4 regions of the Acidaminobacter sp. QWL-03 genome follow, and region 2 is predicted to be linked to each of the others. Evidence: riboswitches for the same ligand, from Rfam matches in the RefSeq annotation. Region 2 holds a riboswitch; each other region holds the start of a gene.
The links. Region 2 has a riboswitch for S-adenosylmethionine ahead of AC4PHM_RS01880 (homocysteine biosynthesis protein). Riboswitches for the same ligand answer to the same signal wherever they lie in the genome.
Positions count from the first base shown of each region.

Region 1: it holds a riboswitch for S-adenosylmethionine, as region 2 does, so the genes downstream of both, AC4PHM_RS07460 (homocysteine synthase) here and AC4PHM_RS01880 (homocysteine biosynthesis protein) in region 2, are expected to answer to the same signal.
Region 3: it holds a riboswitch for S-adenosylmethionine, as region 2 does, so the genes downstream of both, metK (methionine adenosyltransferase) here and AC4PHM_RS01880 (homocysteine biosynthesis protein) in region 2, are expected to answer to the same signal.
Region 4: it holds a riboswitch for S-adenosylmethionine, as region 2 does, so the genes downstream of both, metF (methylenetetrahydrofolate reductase [NAD(P)H]) here and AC4PHM_RS01880 (homocysteine biosynthesis protein) in region 2, are expected to answer to the same signal.

Region 1 is NZ_CM178752.1:1,629,602-1,636,867, reverse strand. Features, by position in the region: gene AC4PHM_RS07490 (DUF2975 domain-containing protein) at 1-287, opposite strand, end outside; gene AC4PHM_RS07485 (2-oxo acid dehydrogenase subunit E2) at 515-1,360, shown strand; gene AC4PHM_RS07480 (amidase family protein) at 1,601-3,082, opposite strand; gene AC4PHM_RS07475 (flavin reductase family protein) at 3,277-3,933, shown strand; gene AC4PHM_RS07470 (permease) at 3,933-4,418, shown strand; gene AC4PHM_RS07465 (permease) at 4,430-5,020, shown strand; SAM riboswitch class I at 5,225-5,330, shown strand; gene AC4PHM_RS07460 (homocysteine synthase) at 5,413-6,705, shown strand; gene metA (homoserine O-acetyltransferase MetA) at 6,891-7,266, shown strand, end outside.
Region 2 is NZ_CM178752.1:435,779-443,044, reverse strand. Features, by position in the region: gene AC4PHM_RS01910 (TRAP transporter small permease) at 1-124, opposite strand, end outside; gene AC4PHM_RS01905 (M24 family metallopeptidase) at 170-1,348, opposite strand; gene AC4PHM_RS01900 (GntR family transcriptional regulator) at 1,529-2,209, opposite strand; gene AC4PHM_RS01895 (hypothetical protein) at 2,603-2,833, shown strand; gene kduI (5-dehydro-4-deoxy-D-glucuronate isomerase) at 2,955-3,797, shown strand; gene AC4PHM_RS01885 (hydroxymethylglutaryl-CoA lyase) at 4,013-4,978, shown strand; SAM riboswitch class I at 5,056-5,155, shown strand; gene AC4PHM_RS01880 (homocysteine biosynthesis protein) at 5,241-6,410, shown strand; gene AC4PHM_RS01875 (NIL domain-containing protein) at 6,410-6,829, shown strand; gene AC4PHM_RS01870 (UPF0280 family protein) at 6,832-7,266, shown strand, end outside.
Region 3 is NZ_CM178752.1:2,974,289-2,981,554, reverse strand. Features, by position in the region: gene AC4PHM_RS13885 (HlyC/CorC family transporter) at 1-737, opposite strand, end outside; gene metK (methionine adenosyltransferase) at 843-2,030, opposite strand; SAM riboswitch class I at 2,195-2,347, opposite strand; gene AC4PHM_RS13875 (phosphodiester glycosidase family protein) at 2,502-5,336, shown strand; gene AC4PHM_RS13870 (AEC family transporter) at 5,412-6,326, opposite strand; gene AC4PHM_RS13865 (hypothetical protein) at 6,393-7,266, opposite strand, start outside.
Region 4 is NZ_CM178752.1:1,373,355-1,380,620, reverse strand. Features, by position in the region: gene AC4PHM_RS06290 (MFS transporter) at 1-164, shown strand, start outside; gene AC4PHM_RS06285 (epoxyqueuosine reductase) at 366-1,118, opposite strand; gene AC4PHM_RS06280 (homocysteine S-methyltransferase family protein) at 1,249-3,831, opposite strand; gene AC4PHM_RS06275 (hypothetical protein) at 3,933-4,604, opposite strand; gene metF (methylenetetrahydrofolate reductase [NAD(P)H]) at 4,606-5,505, opposite strand; SAM riboswitch class I at 5,632-5,731, opposite strand; T-box leader at 5,974-6,212, shown strand; gene ilvA (threonine ammonia-lyase) at 6,277-7,266, shown strand, end outside.

The DNA.
Region 1 (7,266 bases), 1.2 Mb from region 2:
ATCGTCGCAGCGTAGATGATGCTGATGGAAAAGGCGAAGAGCTTGATCTGCTTCAGCACAGTGACGGACAGGGTGGAGAATGCTTTGTTCTGGTCGATATAACTCAGCAGTCGAATGGCTTTGAAGAGTATGGCGAAAAACAGGACCGCCGCCAGGTAAGCGCCTATGGTGACCGGCACATGCAGATAATCTATGGCGTGCGGCAGCCAAAAAAGGCAGATTGCCAGAACCGGCAGGCCAATAAGGACCACGGCGATCCTCAGGTAAAGCGTAGAATAACGTTTCATAAAGTCACCTCACAGGTATTTGGTAAGTTCATTTTAACATGAATATATCGAATAACAATATATTGTTATTGATAAAAAATAAAATTGTAATAATTAAGACGCATGAAGGAGTTTCTAAGATCAACGTCGAATAGTAATAATCCAGTTGGCATTTTTATTATTATAGTTTCATAATCAAAGTTTCATAATCAAAGTTCAGTGAATATGCAGTTCGAGGAGGAATCCCCATGCCGCGTTCTGATGGCCGCCACATTAAAAGTCTCAGTCCTTTCGTAAAAATAATGCCCTATATCATGGAACGCAGAAGCGATGCCTTGATCTACCACAAGCAAACCCTTGTGACGGAGCATATAGATGACTATATTCACTCCAAACGTGAGAGCGGCGTCAAAATGAATTATATGCATGTTTTTATTGCGGTTTTTGTCCGCGTCCTGGCACAGCGGCCTCAAATCAACCGCTTTGTCATGAATGGCCGCTATTATGCCAGAAACCATATTTCAATCTCTATGGCCGTCAAGCGCTCCCTGCATGATGATGGTGAAGAAACCACGGTAAAGTTTATGTTTACTGGTAAAGAGTCCATTTTTGAAATTGCTCAGATTGTGGATGATGTCATTCGGGAAAATCTTGGGGAAACGCAGAACGAGACAGATCAATTGGCGGCAAAATTCATGTCATTACCCGGTCCCTTGGTAAAAGCAGCTGTAAGGACGGTAAAATGGCTTGATCGGCATAATCTCATGCCGTCGGGGATTGTTAAAGCCAGTCCGTTTCATACAAGCTTGTTTTTTACCTATTTAAAGTCGATCAAGCTCGATTATATTTATCACCATCTCTATGATTTTGGAACCACCGGTGTCTTTATTGCCCTGGGCAAAGTCAAAAAAATGCCTATCGTAGAAAATGATGTTGTCGTAGAAAAATCCGTCTGTGAGCTTGGGTATGTCTTGGATGAAAGATTATGCGATGGTCTTTATTTCGCCAACACGTTCAAGCTGGCGAAAAAGTACCTCGAAGATCTGACGCTTCTCGAGTCGCCCCTGGATGCAATTAAAGAAGATGTGGAGTAATGCAGCACTTGAGTGATAAATGAGGAAGGCCGTCACGGGGGGTGACGGCCTTTTTTAAGTGGGGGGACGCGGACAACTTTTGAGTTGGTCACGCGGACGGTAATATTTTTTGTGCCAGAGCATGTGATAATAATTCTCACTGCGGCCAAAAGTGAACGATTATATTACAAAACCGTTACCGTCCGCGTCCCCAAATTCGTTTTTTATCGCGTCCCCAACCTTCCCCAACCTTCGCCAACCTTACTTTTTTTCTAAAACAGGTGGTCTTCTAACCCTTGTCGCCTGCTCAAACCCGTAAGCCGCCTCAATCAGGACGGGTTCACACCATGGCCGGGCAAAGAGCTCCATACCCACAGGCACCCCAATTGGCGCCGTGTCTGTAGGTTCGGAGAAGCCGGCAGGCACTACGACAGAAGGGAAGCCGGTCACAGCCCCAAGAACCCCGTTTCGATCCACCTGTGAGCCCCCGACGGGCACCACCAGGCACTTTTGATGCGGGAAGACAATCAGATCGAGGTCATGCTGCGCCATGAGCGCCAAAACCTGATCCTGAAGCTGTCGACGAAGATCCATTCGTCTGCGGTAGTCCTCGCTCTCGGTGGACAGTGTCACCGCGGTTTTTAAATTCTCTTCTATGCCCGGATCGTATAGGCCACTCTCTAAAAGCGCTTCAAGGGAATGATATGGGGATTTGCCGCCGAGCCTCTCAAGATATGAACCAAGATCCCGCTTCAAGTCGTAGAGGTGAACGCTGGTTTCTGAAATGAGCCTGCCCGAATCCAGGGTGACGTCCAGTTCGACCAGGTGCGCGCCTTTTGCTTCCAAGACCTTTAAAGCTTCAGTCATGACGCGATTCACCGGCTTGTGCACTTCATCGCTTCCGAAAAAGCTTCTCAGGACACCTATAGTTTTACCTTGCAGCCCGTCAGACTTCAAAAAAGCAGTATAGGACGCCTCAACCGGACTATTGCCGCGGGACAGCGCCGTCAGCGGATCCAGGGGATCATAGCCTGCCAGGATATCCAAGGTCTTAACCGCGTCTTCCACCGTCCGCGTCATTGGCCCTGCCGTATCCTGTGTCAATGAATAGGGCACTATGCCGCTGCGGCTCACCAGCCCCAGTGTTGGTCTGAATCCCACCAGACAGCAGGCACTCGCTGGTGACCGAACAGAATTCACGGTATCTGTCCCAATGCCAATCACGCCAAAATCTGCGGCAATGCCCGCCCCGGTGCCGCCGCTGGATCCCCCAGGCGTTCGTGTCAGATCATAGGGATTCAGTGTCTGTCCCAGCACGGAGCTAACCGTTTCACCCCATACCGCGAACTCGTGCAGGTTCATTTTGGCGAGAATGACTGCCCCTGCCGCCTGCAGCTTTTTCACAATCCAGCCATCCTCATCCGGCGTCACCCCCAGAAGCGCTTTACAGCCAGCAGTTGTGGGCATAAAGCTGGTATCCACGTTGTCTTTCAGCAGCACCGGAATCCCATGGAGCGGCCCCGTCAGCCCATCCTTTTTAAAAGCCGCGTCCAGCGCCTTAGCCTGCTTCAGGACCAGCGGATTTACTTGAATGACCGCGTTGATCTTTGGCCCCTGCTGATCATAGCGCTCGACCCTATCAAGATACATGCGGACAAGGGCCTCACATGTCAGCCTGCCTGTTATCATAGCCTCATGTAGGCGTTCAATAGTCGCTTCCAAAAACTCCTTCTCCAAATTCAAACGCTCCGCCTCCCGGTTCAATGGTTTAAGATCATTATACACCCCTTGATTGTATATTAAACCGTTGCCGAGCGACAATCCGAGGTGGGACTTATGTCGCTTTTTTGAAATCACAATACAATTTGGCGTCAAAAATGGTATATTGTTATAATGTAACCAGTGGTTACGAAAGCTTTAATTTCAGGAGGCCCAAGATGCAAAAGGAAGTATTCAAAGGGAGCATCCTTTTTGGACCCGTTCCGGTGGCCCTTGTCACGACCATCGGCGAAAAAGGGGAACCTAATGTGTTTACGGTGGGGTGGATTGGTGTTGCTTGCACGAAGCCGCCCATGCTGTCTATAGCAATTCGAAAGGAGAGAGTGTCCCACGCCAATCTGATGCGTCATCCGGAATGTGTGGTCAATCTGCCAACACGGGAAATGGTGCAGTCGGTAGACTTTTGCGGTGTCAGAAGTGCATCTCAAGTCGACAAGATTGCGCATTGTAATTTTGAACTTGAACCTGGCATCGCGGTCAGTGTGCCCTCGATACGGTCATGTCCCATAGCCCTGGAGTGTGTGGTGCGCAGTGTGACACCGCTGGGGACCCATGACCTGTTTCTCGTCGAGATATTGAAAAACAAGGTGGATCCGGCACTGATCGATGAGGAAGGCAAGATTCATATGGAGAAAGGAAGTCCCATCACTTATCTGCACGGAACCTATTACGCGCTTGGGGGGAAGCCAATTGGCAGCTTTGGCTTTTCCGTTGCCAGGCGCAAGGCGGCCAAGGAGAAGGTCAGCCACCTGCTGAAGCCTTCCAAAAAGACATCCGGTGACAAGGCAAAATCAAAGAAAGGCAGGTCATTGTGATGCAAACCTGGATCTTATATTTGACCTCTTTTGGGCTGTTGGCATTTTCCTGGCAGAAAGACAAGAAAAAAACCAAAATGGCGCTCAAAAAAGCGCTGAAATCCTTCGAAAATATATTGCCTCAGATTTTGGGCGTCATCACCCTGGTCGGCATTATGCTGGCGCTTATAAATCCTGAGGTGATCAGCCGCTTGATCGGAGGAGACTCCGGTTGGATTGGCGTGACAGCGGCGGCACTGGTCGGCGGGATCACGCTGATCCCAGGCTTCATTGCCTTTCCTACAGCGGCTATGCTGCTGGAGCGCGGTGCCGGCTACATGCAGATTGCGGCTTTCATTTCATCCCTGATGATGGTCGGCGTAATGACATTTTCTATTGAGAGTAAGTATTTCAGCAGGAAAGCGGCATTAATCCGGAATGTGTCTGCCTTCGTTTTTTCTTTCCTGGTCGCCATTATCATTGGAAAGGTCATGGGTGAGTTTTAATGGAGGAGAAGATGAAGCAAAACACAAATCAAGGACCGGGTCAGGGCCCGGGAGGTCAGCCACCCCAAAAGGTGCCGCTGATCAAACGGTATGCCTTCTTCCTGGTGACCGCTGCACTTCTCATTGTGTTATACCTGGTCAGTCCCACCCAGGGCGAAACTGCGGCGCTAATGACAGGCAAAAGTCTGCTCGAAATGCTGACCATCATTCCGCCAATCTTTCTGCTGCTTGGACTATTGGACGTCTGGGTGCCGAGAGAACTGCTCATCCGCCATATGGGTCCCGGCTCGGGACTGCGCGGCGTGCTGCTGGCCATCCTGATTGGTTCTGCGGCTGCCGGACCGCTCTACGGCGCGTTTCCGGTCGCAGCGGTGCTCATGAAGAAGGGCGCGGGCTTTAAGAATGTCATGATTTTCATGGGTGCCTGGTCCACCACTAAAATTCCGATGGTCCTTTTCGAGATCACCTCACTGGGGAAAACTTTCGCGTTGACGCGGCTGATCGCAAGCCTGGCGGGTATTTTCATCATCACACTGGTGGTAGACCGCATGCTCACCCCAGAGGAAAAGGCAGGTATATACGCGAAGGCGGCGGAATTCTAGGAAAGGAAACTGGGTGTCAGACACCCGGTTTCACTCTTTTTGAATCCGGGTGTCTGACACCCAGTTTCCGCTGCCCTCCAGTTTCCGCCGTCAGATTCTGCGTACAATATAACCAAAATTCGAATTGGCAGAAAATTGTCGAAATTTCAGTTGACGTCCTAACTGCCAATATGCTAAGATTCAATTCAACCAAATATCGAGACACTCTTATCAAGAGCGGCGGAGGGACAGGCCCTGTGAAGCCCGGCAACCAGCAGTCATGCATGGTGCTAATTCCTGCAGCGAAAGGTTTTTCGCTGACAGATGAGTGAGGATCCGACCATGTGATTATCGACCTCTTTCATCAAAGGGGTCTTTTTATTTGGAAAAAATCATAAAAAGGAGTAATGAATATGACAGACACAGCTTACAGATTCGAAACCCTTCAGGTCCATGCAGGTCAGGAACCGGACCCGGTCACAGGCTCCAGAGCCGTGCCCATTTATCAAACCTCGTCCTATGTCTTCAGGGATGTGAACCACGCTGCAGATCTCTTTGCTTTGAAAGAATCTGGCAACATCTATACGCGCATCATGAACCCTACGACGGATGTCCTTGAAAAGCGCATCGCGGCCCTTGAGGGCGGCATTGGTGCGTTGGCGGTAGCCTCCGGTTCCGCGGCAGTCACCTATGCCATCATGAACATCGCGCAGGCGGGAGACGAGATTGTCTCGGCGGCGACCCTCTACGGCGGCACTTATAACCTTTTCAAGCTGACTTTCCCTAAATACGGCATCGTGACCCGCTTTGTGCAGCCGGACGACCCGGAGAACTTCAGAGCAGCTATCAACGAGAAAACGAAAGCGATTTATATTGAGTCCATCGGCAACCCGGGCATCAACCTCATCGACTTCAAAGCCGTGGCGGCCATTGCCCACGAGCACGGACTGCCGCTGATCGTGGACAATACCTTCGCGACCCCATACCTGTTCAGGCCTTTTGACCATGGGGCGGACATCATCATCCACTCGGCGACGAAGTTTATTGGCGGCCATGGGACGACCATCGGCGGACTGATCGTGGACTCGGGCAAGTTTGACTGGGCGGCTTCCGGGAAGTTCCCGGGCCTGACTGAGCCGGATCCGAGCTACAACGGCATTCGCTATGCGTCGGATGTCGGGCCTGCGGCGTATATCATCAAAGCCAGAGTTCAGCTCCTCAGGGACACCGGCGCCTGCATCAGCCCGTTCAACTCGTTCCTGCTGCTCCAAGGCCTTGAGACATTGTCGCTGCGCGTGGAGCGCCACGTCGAGAACGCCCAGAAGATTGCCAGATTCCTCGAAGCCCATCCGCTGGTCAGTTGGGTCAGCCATCCTGATCTGGAGAGCAATCCGTACCACGGCCTTGCGAAGACCTACTTCCCGCGCGGCTGCGGCTCCATCTTCACCTTTGCCATCAAGGGCGGCCTCGAAGCGGGTGTCAAGTTCATTGAAAGTCTAAAGTTGTTCTCGCTGCTTGCCAATGTGGCAGACGCAAAGTCCCTGATTATCCACCCGGCCAGCACGACGCATGCTCAGCTGGATCCGGACGCCCAGAAAGCGGCGGGTGTCACGCCGGATCTGTTCAGGATTTCGATTGGCATTGAAAACGCCCAGGATCTGATCGAGGATTTGGATCAGGCTCTGAAGGCGGCGCTGAACGCTTAAAGTGCTGCTGCCGATGGTCGCGAAGCCGAAATACCCGAGTTTCGAAACCATCGGCAGAAACGGCTTTTTCAAGTAAGACGCACAAAACACATTTAACATTCAAACCTGCATTCTGCCGCGCGATCGCCTTGACTATGGCCAATCACCAGCGCGGTGACTTCAGTTAAATTTTAGGAGGCGACTCTATGCCTGTCATCATTCCAAACGATTTGCCCGCCGCGAGTATCCTTGCGGCTGAAAATATTTTTACCATGACGGAGTTTCGTGCAACCCACCAGGACATACGACCCCTTCGCATTGCGATCCTGAACCTGATGCCGACCCGCGAGACTACAGAGACGCAGCTCCTCAGAGTACTTGGAAATTCACCAATACAGACGGAGGTCGTCCTGGTGCGGCTGGAGTCCCATGACTATAAGAACACGTCCTCTGAATACCTGGACCGCTTCTATGTCCCATTTTCCCAGATTGAGCATCAGAAGTTTGACGGGCTGATCATTACCGGTGCGCCGGTCGAAAACCTGGAATTTGAGGAAGTGGGCTATTGGCCGGAGCTTGCTA
Region 2 (7,266 bases):
TCCAGCTGGAGTTCAGGAACGTTCTGCTTAATACGCTGCCGATGAGAATAAATGCCATCAGCAAAATTGAATAGCTTAAGACAAACTCTTCAAATCTTGTGATGAATTTAAAAATATTCTTCAACCCGTTTCACTCCTTTCAAAACCGCGAGGATCTCGCACTTTTGGATTATTTCACGAGCAGTTTTCTCGGATAGTTCGTGAAGGTCTCAACACCCGTTTCAGTGACGCGGAAGGATTCGCTGATATCAACGCCGCAATCCGACAACCAGATACCTGGGATCATGTGGAAAGTCATATTTGGTTGAAGCACAGTCTTGTCTCCAGGTCTTAAGCTGGCAGTGTGCTCGCCCCAATCAGGCGGGTAGTTTAATCCCATGGAATAACCAATGCGGGAATCTTTGATGAATCCGCTCTTGGCTATGCTCTTCGCCCAGGCGCGCTCCACATCTTCAGCATAAATGCCAGGCTTGATGACACTTAAGGCTTCGTTGATTCCCTCTACCACGACTTTGCCGAGATCAATGACAGTTTGAGGCGCTTTGCCCAAGATCATGGTTCTTGCGAGTGGGCAGTGGTAGCGCCTGTAACAGCCAGAGAGCTCGAGAATGACCGTGTCACCATCCTTGTAAGGCTCATCTGTCCAGCTGAGGTGCGGTGTTGAGGTTCGAATTCCGCTCGGCATGAGCGGAATAATGGAAGGATAGTCTCCGCCAAATTCTTCGGTCCCGTAAACTTGAGCAGCTGAAACCTTAGCGGCTGCGTCACACTGTCTGACACCAATATCCACGGCTTCATACGCTGTCTCCATAACGCGCTCGGCAATACGAGACGCTTTTCTCATGTAGGCAATTTCGTTGTCAGATTTTATGATCTTAACCCAGTTCACCAGGTTAGTCGCATCTATGAAGGTTGCCGATGGGCAATTTTTCATCAAGCTCTCCTGACACTTCGCCGTGAAATAATAGGTATCCATTTCAGTTCCGACGACTTTTTTGTCGTAACCCTTCTCTTTAAGGATATCTGACACAAAGTCCATTGGATGTTTTACCAGGGATTGAACGTAGTCATCCGTGTAAGCCCGGATATCTTCTTCTTCCAGCCAGGTGGTCAGTCTGGCAGCGTTGCCGTCCTGTCCGCGTCCGACCCACATGACCTTGTTTTGATCCACGAACACGATCAGGCATTGATGGACATAGAAGGACCATCCGTCAAACCCAGAGAGATAATTCATGTTGGCGGGATCTGTGACGATTAGTGCGTCGATACCTTTCTCAGCCATGCTTTTCTGCGTCCGGCCAAGTCTTTCCTGATATTCCGATACTTCGAAATACAGCGTCTTACTCATTTCTCTTTCAACCTCCGTCCTTTGATTGCTACTTCTGAACACCTTTAATGACTTTGTGATTTCGTACAGTCGATCGTGACTAATTGTGACTAATTGTGACAAATCTTAATTGTAAGATTTTGTGTCGATTGTCGACAATTGTTATTAAAAAGGAGAGGACCTCCTCTTTAGCTGGGAGCCTTAATAGGGATTCTCAAAGTTGCCCTGTTTATAACTGTTGATGTGATTCAGGAATGCTGCCTTGCACTTTTCCAGATCCCCATTTCTGAGATGCTCAATGATCTCATAGTGATCTGTTGCAGTCTGCATCAAATCTCCGGTTTCATTGGTATCATACATCATAGCCATTTTTAATTGAAAAAACATATCTTTCAAAATTTTTATCCGACGCTTGCTGTCAGATTTATTCCAGAGGTATATGTGGAAATCCATATCCATTTTGTTGATTTGAATAACTTTTTCCTGATCGCTCAAATCACTTTTAACAATGAAGACCATGCGGTCTACCAGACTGGTCAAAATTCTAAAATCTTCTTCGTTTAACTTGCGCTCTTGAATCAGGATCCTTAATATGTCATATTCGTGAAGAATTCGAATATCAAAGACCTCGTGGATATCCTTAATGCTGAAAGTTGTGACGTAGGTCCCCTTTCTGGGAACGATCTCGACAATGCCTTCCTTTTCGAGATCCTTAATCCCTTCTCTCACCGGTGAGCGGCTGATGCCAAGATTTTTCGCAATTGTCGCCTCCAGCACATGGTCTCCGGCTTTATACTTCCCGACAAGTATTTGCTCTTTGATATAATCGGAGACAACGGAACATAAATTGTCCCGTTGATATTCAGTTATAGCTTCTGCCATTGGGCATAACCCCTTTGCAAAGGAGAATTTTCTGATGTCTATGTACCCATTATAGCAGATTGTCGACAATCTACAATCTTTTTTTTCAGATAATTCGCAAAAAGCTTAAGACGTGCACAAAATCATATGACTTTGTATAGGGCGCAGCACGCAATAGGGCTTCGCACGCGACCGAAGCGCAGCAAGGTTCAGGGCGAGCGGTACCACCCCCCAGCCCACCTAAATCAACAGACAAAAAAAGACACCTCTACATCCATTCCAGCGAAGCGTATAACACCACTTCAATCAATCACGCGTTCTTTTCCCAAACTTCCTCCCTCACAACTATCCTTTTGGTGTGATTCCCGCCCTTTTCAGGGTATAAGTTTAATGCTAAAATGAGGAGGTGTTCTAATGAGCGAAACCATGCTCCAAAAAGTCGCTGACCTTAACAACCGAAGAAAAGCTCTGCTCTCTGAACTTAAACAGCTTGAGGAAGACATCAGGCTTGCGAAAGAAGCCTATAAGAGTTCTGGAGATCCTGATCCGGAAGTACTTGAACACTGGAATGTCGAGCACGAAGGGCCAATCGCCACCGAAGAAGCGGAGCCAAAGCTCTTCGAACGCGAAAAAATCTTTGATTAACAGAAGCTACTTATCTCTTACACTCAACTTGAGTGCCTCCGCGCAGCGGTCTCCCGCTGCCAGAGGCATTCTTCATGCATAGGCTCAGACAATCTGACCCCTATTTTGAGGAGGACTACAAATGGACGTACGCTACGGCGCTAACCCAAAAGATGCCAAGCACTATGACACCGCCCAGCTTAGAACCGAGTTTCTCATTGAGCAGGTCTTTATCCCTGACAATGTGACTGCGGTTTACTCCCACATCGACCGCGTTCTGACCCTGGGCGCCATGCCGCTGACCACCACCCTTGACCTTCAGAAGAACGTAGACCCTGAAAAAGATCTGGGCGTCAGCTATTTCCTGGAGCGCCGGGAACTGGGCATCATCAACCTGGGAGGATCAGGAACAGTCATTGCAGATGGTCACCCCTACCCCCTAAATCACCTCAACGCTCTCTATATTGCTAAGGAAACCCGGGAAGTCCTATTCAAAAGCGATGATCCGTCCCAACCCGCAAAGTTCTACATGACCTCTGCCCCAGCCCACACCAAATTCGAAACCAAGTTAATCACTCTCGAAACCGCCAACAAAGTAGAACTGGGCAGCTTTGAAACCTCCAACAAGCGCGTGATCTATCAGCTGATCCATCCGGCAGTTCTGGAGACCTGCCAGCTGTCCATGGGCTGCACCATTCTGGACACAGGCTGCGTTTGGAATTCTATGCCCTGCCACACCCATGAACGCCGCATGGAAGTTTACCTCTATTTCGACGTACCTGAAGACAACCTGGTCTTCCACTATATGGGGCAGCCACAGGAGCTAAGAAGCATTGCTATGCAAAATGAGCAAGCCGTTATCTCCCCAAGCTGGTCTGTTCACTTTGGCTGCGGCACCAGCAATTACAGCTTTATATGGGCAATGGCAGGTGAAAATAGAACTTTTACTGACATGGATCATATCAAGGTGACGGATTTGAGATAAGGACTCGAAAAGGAAGAAACACGGGGTCATGAAAGAAACTCGGTGTCAGACACCCAGTTTTCTCTCATAGGCCAAAGGCCGCAGACACCCAGTTTTCACCAGTCTTCTTTAAGTGTAAATTTACACTAAGCTCTGGCACCAATCTGAAATGAGCAACAGGCACTCACTACAATTCAGACACAATTCTCGACTTCCCCTTGAAAGGAGACCCCCTTTTGAATACCCCACAAACCAAACCCATTATGCTCTGGCCAGACAAAGTCACAATCTGCGAGGTCGGACTCAGGGACGGCCTTCAAAATGAGCCAAAAATTCTCACCGTAGAGGAGAAACTACAGCTTCTAAATGCTGTGGTTGACTCCGGCGTAAAAATCGTTGAGCTTGGCTCCTTCGTCCACCCTAAAGCGGTCCCGCAAATGGCCGGGATTGAAGAGTTAGCTTCCCGCATGACCAAAGTCCCCGGCGTGGAATACCGCGTCCTGGTGCCCAATTTAAAAGGCCTTGAACGGGCTCATGCAGCAGGGCTGACCAAAGCCAAGCTGACGGTCTCTGTCAGTGAGTCCCACTGCATCAACAACTTCAATCAAACACCTCTGGAAATGATGAAAGGTTTTGAGACTTGCGTCGAGTTCGCGTCGAAAAACAAAATTGAAGTCTCAGGGGCAATGTCCTCCGCCTGGGGCTGCGCCTTTGAAGGGAAAATTCCCGTTGAACAACTCGAAAAGATCACTCGTCAATATCTCAACCTCGGCATCAGCGAACTATCTCTCTCCGACGCCACCGGCATGGCCAATCCCAGACTCATCTTCGAACTGGGCAGCCACATGATCGAAACCTTTCCGGAAGTTCGCTGGGTGCTCCACCTCCACAATACTCGCGGTATGGCCATGGCAAATATTATCGCCGGACTCCAAGCCGGCTTCAGAACCTTCGATGGCGCCTTTGCCGGACTCGGCGGCTGCCCGTACATTCCGGGCGCCTCAGGCAACATAGCGACTGAGGACATCATCCATATGATGCATGAAATGGGTATTGAGACCGGCATCGACTTGGCTAAAGCCATGGACACAGCACGCCTGGCAGAAGCCATAGTTGGCCATTCCGGCGCCAGCGCGGTCCTCAGAGGCGGCCGGTGCGAGGATTTAACCTCAGAAACAGCGCGAAAGCAGCTCAACAAGTAAAATGAACTCTTGACATCCCCATCTCATATCACTATAATAAATTCAATTAAATATTTGTCATCTCTTATTCGAGATGACTCTTATCCAGAGAGACGGAGGGAACTGGCCCTATGAAGTCCGGCAACCTGCCCTTTGAGGCGTGGTGCCAAATCCAGCGGTTTAACCGAAAGATGAGGAATGCGTGATTACGTAAGCTCTGCCGTCGGCGGGGCTTTTTTCATGTTCGGGTGCGTCATTCAATTTTGAAATGGAGGGACATCACTTGAGAGAGAAAAGAACTTTTGATGAAATCAACGAAAAAATCAGAAACGGCACTGTCGTCGTCTGCACGGCTGAGGAAATCCTGGCGATGATCGACCGCGACGGCGAAGAAGCGGTCTTCGAGGCCGTTGACGTGGTCACCACTGCAACCTTCGGACCAATGTGTTCCTCCGGCGCTTTCCTGAACTTTGGGCACTCCGATCCCCCAACTCGTCTTGAAAAGCTGACTCTCAACAAAGTCGAGGCCTACGGCGGATTGGCCGCTGTGGATACTTACATAGGTGCTACCGCTGAATCCGAGGACCAAGGCTACGAGTACGGCGGCGCCCACGTCATTTGCGATTTAATCGATGGCAAAGAGATCGTCCTTGAAGCCACCAGCAAGGGCACCGACTGCTACCCTGGCAAAAAAGTTAAAGCCACCGTCACACTGAAAGATTTGAATGAGGCTTATCTGTTCAATCCAAGAAATGCCTACCAAAACTACGCCGCCGCAACCAACGGCTCCGGCAAGGCCGTCTACACCTACATGGGCACCTTGCTTCCGAATTACGGCAACGTCACCTATGCGACCTCCGGCGAGCTGAGTCCGCTGCTGAATGATCCCGAGCTCAGGACCATCGGCATGGGCACCAGGATTCTTGTTGGTGGGGCGGTCGGCTACGTGTCCTGGAACGGTACCCAGTGCAACACTGCACCGACGCGAAATGCAAACGGCACCCCAATTGGCACCGGCGCGACGCTTGCGGTCATTGGTGATCTGAAAGAGATGGACACCAAATACATCAGCCCCGCCGTTTTCAAGGCCTACGGCACCTCCCTCAACGTGGGCATTGGCATTCCGATTCCCCTTCTCGACCGGGAAATGCTGCGCTTTTGCGCAGTGCGCAACAAGGATATCGAGACAAATCTGATCGATTATTCCGTGCCGCACCTCTCAAGACCAACGGTTAGAAAAGTCAACTACGCGGAGCTCCAAAGCGGGCAGATCGAAGTTAACGGCAAAATGGTCAAGACCTCCCCTACCACGAGCCTCCGGAAAGCCCGAGAAATCGCGGACATCCTGAAAGAGAAGATCCAAAACGGCAGTTTCGAACTTCAAGCCCCTGTAAAACTCTTCACTCAGAATCAGGGCGTCAAGAAAATGGCCAACGCGGAGGTGCTGGAATAGTGAAAACGAAAATGTACATGACCTTCCCCTCCACACTCACCAACACGCCGGTGACCTACGAGCTCATCAAGCGCTTTGACCTGAAGCTCAACATCCTGAAGGCGAACATCGATTTCAATTTGATGGGCTCCCTCCTTTACGACATTGAGGGCCCTTCGAAATCTATCGCCGACGCCATGGAGTATCTCCAGAACCTGGGCCTCAACGTGGACCTGATCCCGTCCGTGATCACCATTGACGAAAACCGCTGCACCGACTGCGGCCTCTGCACCTCCGTCTGCGGCATCAAAGCACTCACCATTGCCGCGCCGGACTGGAAGCTGAGCTTCGATCCTGCCAAGTGCGTGGGCTGCAACCACTGCATCCCGGTCTGCCCATCCCGCGCCATTTCTGGGCTGGTTCCGGAGCCGGTGCTTTAAAAATGAAAAACCAAGGCCCTGCCGATGGTCACTTCACCCAACCCAGCGCTTCGACGTCCACCCCCCACTACGAACCCCGCTTCTACCGCGACTGGACAGCTGGCCATCACCCTCATCCCCTCAAGCGCTTCAATGTGACCCAAAGGGAATCTGATCTTGACCTTTATGTGTCATCAGAGATCAACGGCGTCGAAGACGTGCTGGCGGCGTGCCGAAGCATCCTGGTGACCCAGATCGAGTCAGAGCCTGAGTTTCTGAATAGTCTGACCCCTCTCGGGCCTCGACCCGAGGATCCGCCTTTGATACTGCGAATGAAACAGTCTGCTTCTGCGGCCGGCGTGGGACCCATGGCCGCCGTGGCTGGCGCTGTAGCCGAAGCGGTTGGCGTTTATCTTCGCAGGCAGAATGCGGACGTCATAGTCGAAAACGGAGGCGAT
Region 3 (7,266 bases), 1.1 Mb from region 2:
TCATATACAGGAATTCTCGAAAACCTTTCGCTCTTGAAAATATCCACAATTTCCTGAAATTCCATATTTTTCTCAATCATGACCATATCCGTTCTAGGTGTCATGACATCTCCAACCTGTGAGTCTCCAAATTCAAATACGTTGTAAATCATCTTCTTTTCATCGCCTTCGAGGACACCTTCCTCGTGGCTGACCGTCACCATAGTCTTCAGCTCTTCCTCAGTGATGAATGGCTGATCTTTGTTAGGACTTCCGCCCAACAAACGGATTAGAAGTCCGGTAATGAACATGACGGCTGAAAGCACAGGTGTCATTAACACCATGATCAATGAGATTGGCGCGGCTACTTTAAGCGCAAGTTTCTCCGAATGTTCAGAGGCATAAGATTTAGGTGTAATCTCACCGAAGATCAGTACGAGTAATGTCATGGCAACCGTCGAAATACCAACGCCTTGAACAGGACCAAACATTGCAATGGCTATAGATGTTGCAAGCGCAGAGGCCGCTATATTAACAATATTATTGCCGACCAGTATGGCACCCAACAGACGGCTTGGAGATTTTAAAAGGCGGGATACCCGTTCAGCGCCCTTAACATTTTCTTCCACCATGTGTCTGAGTCTGATTTTGCTGAGTGACATCAGCGCTGTTTCTGAGGCTGAGAAAAATGCTGACATCATTAAAAGCGAAATCAGTAAAATACTTTGCCATAAGTCACTTGGTTCCAAATCAATCACGCTCCAAAATTAATGTAGTTACTAAAATGCATTATAGCATAATTTAGATATTTTTCAAAAAAAGAGTCCTAAATCATAAGAGATTCAGGACCCTGTGACCTTTAATTATTTGAAAGCCTCTTCTTTAAGAATGGCTGCTTTATCCGTACGCTCCCAAGGGACATCGAGATCCGTGCGGCCAAAGTGTCCATAGGCTGCAACTTGTCGGAAAATAGGACGTCTCAGCTCGAGGTCCCGAATGATGGCCGCCGGACGCAAGTCAAAGTGCTTGTTGACCAGTTCAAGAATCCTCTCCTCAGACACTTTACCGGTTCCAAAGGTCTCAACCAGTACAGAGACCGGTCTTGCGACGCCTATAGCATAAGCGAGCTCAATTTCACACTTGTCCGCAAGGCCTGCCGCTACAATGTTCTTGGCAACATAGCGTGCAGCATAGGTCGCGGAGCGGTCCACCTTTGTAGGATCCTTGCCGGAGAACGCGCCGCCGCCATGACGTGAATAGCCGCCATAGGTGTCGACAATGATCTTTCTTCCAGTCAGACCGGAGTCACCCTGAGGTCCCCCAACGACGAAGCGTCCGGTTGGATTGATGTAGTATTTGGTTTCTTCATCCAAAAGCGCTTCAGGCACTATATGACCAATGACATACTGCTTCAGGTCTTTCTCGATCTGTTCTCTGGTAACCTCCGGGCTGTGCTGCGTCGAAATGACAATCGTATCAATTCGAACCGGCGTATCCCCATGATACTCTACTGTCACCTGGGTTTTTCCATCCGGGCGGAGATAGTCGAGAACACCTTTTTTACGGACCTCTGTCAAACGCCGCGCCAGTTTATGCGCCAGCGAGATAGGCAGCGGCATCAGCTCTGGCGTTTCGTTGCAGGCGTAACCGAACATCAGGCCCTGGTCCCCTGCGCCAATCGCTTCGATCTCATCCGTCATTTGGCCGCTGCGATGTTCCAACGCGTCATCCACGCCCATGGCTATGTCCGCGGACTGCTCGTCAATAGAAGTGATCACCGCGCAAGTATCCGCGTCAAAACCGTATTTCGCGCGTGTATAACCAATGTCCTTGATTATGTCCCGAACTGTCTTCGGAATGTCAACATAACAGCTCGTCGTTATTTCGCCCATAACGAGCACGAGACCTGTTGTTACCGCAGTTTCACATGCGACGCGTGCTTTTGGGTCATTGGCGAGAATGGCGTCAAGAATGCCGTCAGAAATCTGGTCGCAGATCTTATCCGGATGTCCCTCTGTAACACTCTCAGAAGTAAAGAGTCTTTTTTTCACTTTTTCATGCCTCCTGAATTTCATCAATTTGTGTTAGTGTCTCATGCAGGACCCTTTAAAGACCCTGCCGATGGTCCCGGCTCCGACAACTAATCCAGAACCGTGCCGCGCAAATAAAAAAAGCCCCTTCAGAAAAGAAGAGGCACTTCAGATTACTTAAGCACACCTCATCTCTCAGTCGTCCAAAAAGCGACTGTAGGATTTAGCACCTTTTTACTGAACAAACTCAAGGTCTGCATATAAAATGCGGCCTCTCACCGTTCGTACCGGTTGCCGGGTTTCATTGGGCCTATTCCCTCCACCACTCTCAATAAGGATTCAATTATTTGTTTTTGACCATTGAAATTATAGCACAGGAGATATAGGATAGCAACCTATTTTTTCAACCCCTATCTTTGTAACCATTTCGTAAGGTCACTGTAATAGGCCACTCCGGGAAATTTAGTATAATTGGGTTGGGAAGGTGATTTTATGCAACCACAATTTATCCGCATTGGGCGAAAATTTGCTACAGCCGCCCTTGCTCTGTCACTTATCACCTCGTCGGCTTTTGCTGACTATCAGCTTTATTATCAGAATAAAACAACCGAAACCATTACAAATGGTGTGCAGTACGAAAAACTGCTTCGCCTGACGGACGGAGGCTGGGTCAACGTCAACGTCCTGAAAGTTGATCTGAAAAACCCAAATCTCAAGGTCAAACCCATCTATCCAAGCCTTTTGTCAGCTAAGGCCAGTTTATCAAACATTTCAAAATCCTATGACAATCTCATCGGCTCTGTCAACGCTGACTTTTTTGATCCGGCGACAAGCTCGACCCTTGGCCCTATTGTGGACGAAGGTGCTTTGATTACGACCCCAAATGGAGACACTAGATTTGCCTCACTCAATATTACTAACTACGGTGTTCCATTCATTGATCATTGGGCAAACTATGAAATGACCTTATCCAATGGCAGTTACACAATGTCATTGAATTACATCAACAAACCTTATCTGAATTACGACCGCGCCATTGTCTTCGATTCAAAATGGGCAGCAAAATCCTTCGGTAAAACAGCCAATGTCGCGATTCTTGAAATGTATGTCGAAAATGGCGTTGTCAGAGGCTTCCAGGAAAATGGCAACCCCTATCCGCTCACTGACAACACCTTTGTTGTCGCGGCTGTAGGCACTAAAATCAAGGAGCTGCGGGACAACTTCCGCGTCGGCGACACCGTGGAGATCGATTACAGCGACTCGCTGAAAAATATTGACTTCACCATAGGCGGCGGCTCCGTCATGGTAAAGGACGGAAAGCCTGTCAGCACCTACACGTTGAATATAGCCGGTCAACATCCAAGAACGGCAGCCGGGATCACAAAGGACAAACAACAATTGATCCTGCTGACGGTTGACGGCCGAACCAATAATTTCAGAGGCTTGAATCAGCCTGAGCTCTCTCAGCTTCTAATTGAGCTTGGCGCCTATGATGCTATAAACCTCGACGGAGGCGGTTCAACTACCATGGTCGTCCGGCCGGTTGGCTCCACTGACCTCGACGTGGTCAATACCCCCTCTGACGGCCCGGAGCGAAGGGTGCACAACGGCATTGGCGTGATCAGCACTGCGGAAGGCGGCACATTGGATCTGATTCTGTTGGAAGCCGCTCAGTCCGGAATCTTTGTCAATGCACCGCTTGAGCTGTCTCTGAAAGGCATTGATGCCAACCGCAGCCCGGTTGAGATCGATCCGGCTCTGATCAGCTGGTCAGTGACAGGCGTTGGAGGCAGCTTTACCGAAGAAGGCTTTGTACCTTCCTCTGCAGGCAAAGGTGTCATCACTGCAAGTTATGGCGGCTTGACCGCTTCAAAGACCATCGAGGTCTATAAAGACGCGGTGGATCTGATCATCAAGCCATCTTCGCTCCAATTGAAGCTTGGCGAAACTGGAAACTTCAAGTTGTTCGCCCTCGATGCGACCGGGCATCAGGCTGAGCTGCCTACGGATTTCGCGACATGGACCATTCCGGATCAATTGATCGCATTAAATCCTGACGGTACTTTCACAGCGGGAGTCAATCCCGGCAAGGGCGTGATCACAGTTGAATACAATGGCATTAAAAAACATTTGCCAATAGCCGTCGGCGAGTCACATACCGTTCTATTTGACTTTGAGCAGCCATCGGCAACTTTCCTGGGGTATCCTCAAGAGGTGACAGGGAGCTTTGTACCGCTTAAGTTCAGCCCGAACGGTTCCACGGGCGGGCGTCTGATCTTCGACTTCTCGAAGACAGAAGCGACAAGAGCTGCTTATGTCATGCTGGGCGAAACAGGCGTCACCCTTCCTGACGTCCCTGACAAGCTGGGCTTGTGGGTCTTCGGCAACTACGGCTATGAGCACATGCTGAAAGTTAAGTTAGTGGACGCAGACGGCAAGGTGGTCAACCTTGAATTGGCACCAAGCATCAACTGGGAAGGATGGAAATTTGTAGAAGCGGTTTATCCCAACGACATGAAAGCGCCCGTCAAAGTGGAGCGCATTTACGTGGCTGAAGATAATCCGGCCAGAAAAGACCGCGGCGTCATCGTCATCGACCAACTGGTTTCAATCAAGAAGAACGCTCTGGAGGTCAACCTTCCGGATGATGTGAATAAACTGCCTAAACTTGAATCTCAAAAGGTCAATACAAACGGCGGCACCACGCTTTTGGTCTATGGTGGATTTGAAGCCGGTACTCGTCTGAACGGCACTCCCGGATCTAAGACGGATACCACCTATCTCAACTACGTCAACGCTGCTACACAGCTTAACAAATCCTCAAAGACCTATTTTGCAGGTAATGTCGATGCTATGCTTGGCAACCTCATGGGCACTGAAGTCGTCGCTTCCGGCTACAGTGAATTTATTTCAGATCAAGTCGCCGTAGTCACTCTGAATGTCAAGAACAAGTCGATCATCAAGTCGAACGCCAAGCAGTGGCAGTCCTTCCTGGCACGCACTAACGCCATGATCGCCGGCAGCGGTGAAAAGTCACTTATGATCGTCACCAACTCCACCCTCGAGTTCTCAGATAAGCTTGAAGAAAATCTCTTTTACGAAAAGCTCGAGCAGCTCTACAACAAGGGAATCCGCACGACGATTTTCAGCGGCGGCACTTCCAAGGATCCTGACCTGCGACTGACACGCTACGCCAGCGTCGTCGACGTTCAGTCATTGACACCTTCCAGTACCTTTGACCTGAAAACAGGGGCCAAGGCAGTTGCTGTCAACCTGAAGGACGGCAGCATCACGTATCAGCTCAGGACTCTGTCATTAAAGAAATAGCTTATCCCAAAAAACAAAGCCGTGAAATTGGAAATCAACCAATTTCACGGCACTATTTTTTTGTAAGCGCACAGCTTATGCTGCAAGCAGTGCCACAAACAACGGAATGGTCGCGATTGACAGAAGTGTCGAGATGAAGATGGCACGGCTGGCGAGCTGGTAGTCACTCCCGTATTGGGCCGCTATGACGGCTGAATTGGCCGCAGCGGGCATGGCCGATATGACCACCGGCACACCGAGCAGCAGCCCCCCAAAACCCATTGTCTTAAGTACCAAATAGACGCAGATGGGCATGATCAGCAGTCGCAGGATAGAAAAGGCGTAAACCTTCCAATCCATGGTCAGTTGTTTGAAATCACTGTCCGCCAAAATAAACCCAATAAACATCATAGACAGCGGTGTTGTCATGGAGCCGACCAAAGTCAGCGCATCAAATATTGGAGCCGGCAGCTCGACTGAAAGCAGGAACAGGGTAAAGCCTGTCACAATTGCAACCAAACTGGCATTGATATGAACCTTCTTCGAGCTTACGCCTGCCGAATCCGTGTGGCGCTTCAGTACGTGAACGCCATGCGTCCACACCAGAAAAGAAAACGGCAGATTGTAGATCGCCGCGTAAAAGACGCCTTGGGCGCCATAAATCAGATTGATGACCGGGTATCCCATGTAACCAAAATTTGAAAATAAAATTATATACTCATAGACGTCCATGGCTTTTCCGTCCACTTTCAGAAGCCAAGTCGCCGGTTTGACCATGAGAATGCCAAACACATAAACCGAGAGTGAGATGACAATAAAGATCGCACTGCTCTTCAGGACAGAGGGAGAAAATTCCATGTTCATGGAAGTGATCAAAAACGCCGGCAGTGTGACATTGAGCACCAGGCTTCCCACTTCCCGGATCACGCCATCCGTGACGACTTTAAGCCGCTTGACGAGTGCGCCAATCACTATGAGCAAAAATATGACAAAGACTTGCTGAAGTACCATTGGCACCGCTCCTTACTGCAAACCTGTAATCAGGTGACGCCTCCGTCCCCCTCTCATTTTGGGGATTTACAGGTATTCGAAGAAATCTGAAAGGCCGCTATTGATAAAATCGTACAATAAAGGCTGATCCGCCGAAAAGTCGCCCACTTTGGACAAATATTGGTTCAGGTGACCATCGGCAAAACGCTTTTCAATGGTTTTCAGCGTTTCTTGGTCAAAAGCCGCAACCAGCAATTGGTGGGACTCCGTCACAAAATAATTGGCAAAAACGTCGCCATTCAAATAGTAGATCCATTCCGACACATGAGCATTGTCTTGATTAAACTCTGTAAAAAGCTCCCCAGCCAGATAACTGTTGGGCATAAGCTCTGGCATGGATGACTCAAACTCAGTGACAAACGCAGGGTCAAGTATGCTGTAGAGGGTGATGTACTCCGACTTGCGAAGCATGAAGGACGCTTCTACCGGCGACACTGCCAGCTGGTGCTTGAGTTCACAGCTGCCAATCCAGCGCTGCGGATGATCCGGCAGATCGTTGTGAAAGACAAGATCAAAGATGCGAACAAAATAGCCATTTTCGTTTTCTATCAAAGCTTCACAGCGAAAATGCCCGGCTTCAGTCCCTTCTTTGACAATATTTTTGAGCAGCGTCGACTTTGGACCGTCCAAGCGCTCGTCCAGGACGAGATCCCCAAGGTACAGAATGCCCTCGGCATCCTGGCCATGCAGCCTCATAAGATAGTAATGAAGATGCTCACATTCTGAGGCTGGGGACGGGCCAAGGCGGTCAAAAAGCTGTAAGGCAGCTTCTCTTCCCAGACCGTTCTTCTCATAGTCCTGCAAGATGAAACTGTACTGGGGCAGAAAATCATAGATGGCATTAGGCGACTCCGGATCCACCGCATGAGCCGTAGCGACGAGATACGCGAACTCGGCATAG
Region 4 (7,266 bases), 940 kb from region 2:
ACCTCAGCTTGGCAACGGCGCCAATGCTGGGGCACTATTTCTTTGAACTGAGGGGCATAGTGTTTGCACTATACATGACGGGGCTGTTCCGCTTCCTCGGAACGCTGCTCTTTTACTACAGAGATCGGCGCATTTCCAATGAGCGCGCCGTCCAGGCGGGATGATGGAGGGTGGTGTCAGCGGTAGTCGCCCAGTGACACTGCCTTCTCTATTTCCAAAAAAATAAGAAACTCGGTGTCAGACACCCAGTTTCTCAGTGGTTATCGCCTATTGACCCCGAGTTTCTGATATTTACTGATATACAAATAAAAAGTGAGGCAGAAGTTGGTGTCAATCACCCTATTCTGCCTCACTTTTTTTTTGCTTTACCCCTTGAATGCGCACGGCATGCCTGCAACACACTTCCCGCAGACATCCGCTAAACCCAGGTGTTTAAGATGGTTGGCGTTTTCCAGGCACATTTCGTAGCATCGGTGACGGTCGAAATGGTCGAAAAACAGGGCATTATGGACGCAGGCGGAGACGCAGGCACCGCAAGATCCATCGGCCTTGTAGGCACAGCGCTCAAAATCAGGGCGAGGCGAAGGCTCAAGGACTAAGTCGGTCACGATGCTGCCCACGCGCCCGGCGCAGCCTGCTTCAGTGATCAGCATGTTATTGAGCCCAAAAGTACCCAGCCCAGCGGCATAAGCCACATGACGATGGGACCAGTCGCTCATGAGCCGCTCCTCATCAAAGTTGTGAGTGGCAGGCATATTGGTGCCTATAAAGCCCTTTGCGGCCAGCTCACGTGCCATATGGGCGTTGATTTCACCAATGAGCGTATTCGTCTCAATATACGCCCGGCCCCACGCCTCTGAACTCAATCTGCCCGGCACATTGCTTTTCACAATGGAGGCTTCGAAGGGGAGAAAATAAGTGATTACGCTCGCCGCCTCCGGGATGAAATCTTGAGGCAGGCAGTGCGTCGGGCTGACAACGTCCTTGAAGCGCAGGAAGAGCGGATCAAGCGCATCCGCATAAGCGACGAGCGGTGTCTTCCAGCTGGTCGCTATATCAGGCCGGGATTCGAAGTCTCGTACAAAAGTGGTGATGGTGCTTTCGATCCAGGTTTTCAAAGAGGATTGCCTCCTTTAAAAATAAACATTAGGCAATGAGTGTATTGCAATTACATAACGGTGTAAGTCCCCAACCTCAAGCTGGGGACTTACACCAAAAAGAACTGCACATCCGGCACACCGCTTCAAGCTAAGCGAAAACCTGGGCGGCGATGCTGACACCGGCTCTGGCGTCCCGGCAAAAATCATCCGCGCCTATGGTCTTGGCGTAGCTTTCCGTGAGGACGGCCCCGCCAACCATGATCCGGATGGGTGCCCCGGTCGCCCGCAGCGCCACAATCGTCTCCTCCATGCTGGAAACCGTCGTGGTCATGAGGGCGCTGAGGCCCACCAATTGAATGTTCTCCGCCACCGCTGTGCTGACGACTTTCTCTACCGGTACGTCCCGGCCCAGATCCAGCACGTCATAGCCATAGCTCTCCAGCAACACCTTCACGAGGTTCTTGCCAATGTCGTGCACATCTCCCTGAACCGTGGCCAGGAGAACACGACCTTTGGACGTCATAGCCTCTGAGGACTCAGAGAGCTTCGCCCGGATCAGCTCAAACGCCGCCGTTACCGTCTCCGCTGCCCGGATCAGCTGCGGCAGGAAAATCACCTTCGCCTCATACCGCTGCCCAATCGCGTCCAGCGCCGGAATCAGGTGGAGATCCACCACCTCCAGCGGCGGCGTGGTCTCGAGTAAAATCTTGGTACGCGCCAGAATCGCGTCTTTTTGGCCTTCCAGCAGCAACCGCTCAAAGCTGTCCGCAGGCAGAGCGTTTGCCGATGGTCGCCCGACCGCACCCTGACCGCCAGCATTATCAGCCGATCCTGCTACAGCAGCCGCAGTCATAGCCGGCACGGCAACCGCTGCACTGCCGCCATTCGTCAATTGCCCAATCAGCGCCGCTGCATGAGCTGCGGAAGCGTGAGCCGCAGCAAGCACGGCATCTTTGGCGTCCGAATCCTGCTTCGCCTGGTCTGCCTTTTCATTTTGATAATCAATGTAGGCCACCGCCCCCTGGTCCTGATTGGCCAGCACGCGGAACGCCATCAGCGTATCCATGATGCCCTCTGCGCCCGGATCAATGATGACCGCATCCAGCCCGCTGGTCAGCGCCATGGCAAAATAGGTCCGGTTGATCAGAGCCCGGTAAGGCAGGCCATAGGAAACATTGGACAGACCCAAAGTCGTCAGCGCGCGCGTTGTCGTTTTGACCGCCCGGATTCCCTTTAAAGTCTCCATAACTGCAGCCTGCTGAGCGGACGCCGTCAGGACGAGACAGTCGATCATCAGCCGGCTCTCGTCAATGCCGTAGGCGGCAGCCGTGTCAATCATCTTGCGGGCGACGGTCATGCGGCCATCCGCCGTTTCGGGGATGCCGTTTTCGTCTAAACATAATGCAACCACATAGGCGCCGTATTTCTTCGCAATCGGAAAAATCTTTTCCATGGAGGACGGCTTGCCATTGACGGAGTTGATAATGGCCACGCCGCTGTAGAGCCGCAGAGCGCGCTCCAGAACAGCCGGCTTGGTGGAGTCGAACTGGAGAGGCGCTTCGATCAAGCCGTTGAAGGCTTCAATAATCTCGCTCATGACTGCGATTTCGTCCACTGCTGGCAGAGAGGTGCAGACATCCAGCACTTCAGCCCCGTGGTTGATCTGGTCGAAGGCTTCCTTGATAGCCGCGGAGGAGTTGCCGGCCAGAAACTGTGCTTTCAGACCCTTATTGCCGGATGGATTGATTTTCTCACCTACCAGTGTGAACTTGCCTGTCAAAGCCACCTTTTGCTGGGCGGAGCAGACATAATCCCCGCGTTCTACCACAGGCGCCGGGCGATAATTCCCACGCAGGCTGTTCAGGGCTTGAATAAATTCCGGCGTCGTGCCGCAGCAGCCGCCTATAATTTTGACGCCGCCCTCGACAAAGCGCTTGCCAAAGTCTGCGAAGGTCGCCGCGTCCACGGAAAATTCCGTGCGGCCGCTGACGGAAACCGGCAGGCCCGCATTGGCCTGAACCATCACCGGTACCTTGGCGAACGCCAGGATCCGCTGAATGATGGGCTCCAGCTCTTCTGGACCCAGGGAACAGTTGACGCCTATGGCATCAATGCCAAGAGCTTCCAGGGACAGGATCATGATTTCGGGATCCGTTCCGGTGAGCGTTCGGCCGTCATCCGCAAAAGTCATGGTTGCGAAAACCGGCAAGCTTGAATTTTCCTTGGCCGCCAGTACCGCAGCCCGGGTTTCCCCGAGGTCTGACATGGTCTCAATCAGGATGAGGTCCGCTCCGGCCGCCGCGCCGGCGACAATTTGTTCTTTAAAGTACTCATAAGCGCCGTCGAAGTCGAGGGCGCCAATAGGTTTCATCATTTTCCCAATCGGGCCAAGGTCAAGGGCAATCAGGGCTTGCCGCTCACCGCGGGCAGCCTTGGCGTTCTCCACCGCCGCCGTGATCACCTCTGCCACCGAATAGCCGCTGGTGGACAGCTTGTAGGCGTTGGCGCCAAAGGTGTTGGTCGTGATCACATCTGAACCGGCCTCCAGGTATTCCCGGTGGATTCGTTGGATCAGCGCCGGATCCACAATGTTCAACGCCTCGGGGAGGGTTCCGGGTTTCATGCCGTAGCGCTGGAGCATGGTGCCCATAGCGCCGTCAAAAATCATCAATCGGTCTGGGGCAAACAGCGCCGTGAATGCAGCAGATGAAGACTTATGTAGTTCGCTCAAAAAATCACATCCTCAGATTATTTTAATCGTAAAAAATGTTGTTTTATGTCGTTGATTCATTATACCCATTTCGAGCAGTCTATGGCAAAAAAGACGCCCGCTTAACGGCGGCGCGTACACGTCTCCTTCAGCGGGCAGAGGTCACAGCTTTCAAGGCCGCAGCGGTGAAGTTTGGCCGAGTCCGTCGTCTCATCTCCCTGAATCTTGGGCAGTACACCCAGGATCGCCACCACGCTTTTGCGCGGCGTCAGCAGGTAACTGTCGCTCAATGAGACGCCAATGCGCTTGTGGGCCACCAGGGCCTCCAGGATAGCCTTCTGAATGGTCAGGGACAAGTCGCCATAGCCGGGACTGTAGCGAAAAGTCAAATCACCTGCCCGGCTGCGGATTTCGGCTTCGCATTTGTCGCACCAGGCCTCTGTTAATGCGGAAGCACAGGCGTCCGCGATCAGGCCGGCAGTCGGGGACAGATGGCTCTTCAAAGTGATCAGGCGCTCCGCCTGGGGTCCCAGCGTGCAGGCCATGAGGTATACGGTGTCGCAGGGCGCCAGGAGCTTCGCGATGTCCTTTCCGAGAAGGGGCTCCGAGAGTCCATGGAGCCAGATGCCCTCGGTTGTCTTCTTTTCGACGGGGAAGGGGTTATAAATCCAGCGGCCAACCAGCTTTGCTTCGAGCTCCGATGAGAGCGCCTCGACTTCCGCGAGGGTCTGGGGATCGGCCTTTTTAATCTCGCGGATGCCCAGATACCGCAGGACTTCGTCGCGATTGATCACGCTATCCCTCTTTTCTGTTGCTGAGGGCCTTGCGGATGGAGCCAATGCTCTCCATGATGCGGCGGGTCGGCTCCGGTCGGTTCATGGTATAGAGATGGATGCCGTCGACGCTGCCGCTGGACATGAGATCGATGATCTGGTCGACCGCGTAAGCGATGCCGGCCTCCTGAAGGGCTTCCGGATTGTGTTCATATTTGTCGAGGATGCGCATGAACTTTGGCGGCAGGTTGCAGCCGGACAGCTCCTGGATCTTTTTGATCTGATGGATGTTGAGGACGGGAAGGATGCCTGCCAGGACCGGGGTCTTGATGCCGAGGAGCTCCATCTTCTCTCTGAACTGGTAGAAGAGCTCGTTGTCGAAGAAGAGCTGGGTGATCAGAAAGTCGAGGCCGGTCTTGGTTTTGAATTTGAGGTTTTTGAGGTCGTCTATTTTGTTTCGGGACTCAATGTGGCCCTCCGGATAACAGGCGCCGCCAATCGAGAAATTGTCAAACTTGTGGATGTCCTCAATGAGCTCATAAGCGTACCGGTATTCCGGTGTCCAGCTTTTGTCCTCAAGAAGCGTCTGCGGGATGTCGCCGCGCAGGGCCAGAATGTTTTCAACGCCGCTGGCGCGGATCTTTTCAAGGGTGTCGATCATGCTGGACCTGGAGGAGGTGACGCAGGTGAGGTGGGCAATAGATTCAATGCCATAGGTATTTTTGATTTTGGAGGCAATTTCAATGGTGTTGTCCTGGCTCGTCCCGCCGGCGCCGTAGGTGACGCTGATGAAGTCCGGGCGGAGATCTTTCAGGGCCTCAATAGTTTCATAGATCGTTTCGATAGGGTAATTGGCCTTAGGCGGAAAGATTTCAAAGGAAACAGTCGGCCGGGTGGCAATAAGCATGTCTCTGATTTTCATTGGGGTGACTTCCTTTCATTGGCTATAAATTTGCTGAATTAGGATCAGTGGCCGGGTGTTTCGAAAGTCTTTAAAGATTTCAGGCAAAAAACAAAGCTCTACCGAAGTAGAGCTACGCATGTCGTGATCTCATCTCCCGGTTAAACCGCTGGACTTAGCACCACGCCCTTTTGGGCAGGTTGCCGGACTTCGCAGGGCCAGTTCCCTCCGTCACTCTGGATAAGTGCCATCCCGGACGGATGGCGGCTATTGAATTGAACTAATTATAAAAAGGAAGCGGCCAGATGTCAAGGCGAAATTCAGAATTTTTAGTTCTATTTTCACGTCTTTTTAAAAGTACAATAAGTTTGTAAGGTAAAAGCCACTGAAAGCATTGACTATCAATGGTTACAAAATATAATAAATATTTTCTAAAACCCTTGAATTCGTCCGAAAGTTCTGATATTATACATAACAATATATCGATATTCATTTGCGACGACGGGAAACGGAAAACGCAAACGGTTGCCACAGAGAGTCGACATTTGGTGAGAGTCGACGCAAGTCCGCGCCTTTTCAAATCATCCCTGAGCAGAAACGCTGAACACCTTGTATTTTGAGGCATGTAAGTGTTTTCGGTTGGCCCCGTTATCCGCCCAGGCTTGATAGAGCCGAGTGAGTGGCATTCGTGCAAATAAGGTGGTACCGCGGAATATTCCGTCCTTTCATAGTGAGAGGGCGGTTTTTTTGTTGGGAGAAAAAGGAAAAGCGTCAGAATTGGAGGGCTTTCAAATGGCATTACACATGGTTAAAGACAAGGTAACTTATCACGATTTCGTGGACTTCAAAGCGGCGAAGGAAACTCTTAAGCCGGTGATCCGAGAAACCCCGCTTATTTTCAGCGAGGCATTCAGTGAAGAGTGCGGCAACCGCGTCTACATAAAACCGGAAAATTTGCAGGTCACAGGTGCGTTCAAGATCCGTGGCGCTTTTAATAAAATCAATAAATTAACGGACGATGAAAAGGCCCGTGGCGTGATCGCATCCTCGGCGGGAAACCATGCCCAAGGCGTCGCGCTGGCGAGTACGCGTCTTGGCGTTAAGGCAACCATAGTCATGCCGAAAACGACGCCAATCATCAAAGTGGAGGCTACGAGAAACTTTGGCGCTACTGTTGTTCTCGCGGGCGACTGCTATGATGAAGCTTATGAAGAAGCTATGCGGCTTCAAAAGGAGCAAAACAGCGTCTTCATCCATCCTTTTGACGACCTGGATGTGATTGAGGGTCAAGGGACCATCGGCGTGGAAATCCTTGAAGAGCTGGAGGATGTGGATGTGGTGCTGGTGCCTATTGGCGGCGGCGGACTGATTGCGGGCATTGCGCTGGCTATGAAGCAGCTGAAGCCTTCCGTAAAAATTGTAGGGGTCGAGCCTGAGGGTGCCATGGCTATGAAAGCATCTGTCAAGCAGGACGAGATCGTGTGCCTGACGCATGTGGACACCATTGCGGATGGCGTTGCCGTCAAGAAACCGGGAAAACTGACTTTCGACATCATCCGGGAATATGTCGACGAGATTGTCACTGTCAGCGACCGCGAAATCATGGAGTCCTTCCTGATGCTGCTTGAAAAGCACAAGCTGATCGCGGAGAACTCCGGGGCAGTCGCGCTGGCAGCCCTCAAGAAGCTTCACGTCTTCAACAAGAACGTCGTCAGCGTCGTCAGCGGCGGGAATATTGACGTGGTGACCATCTCCACGCTGATCAACAAGGGTCTCGTCTCA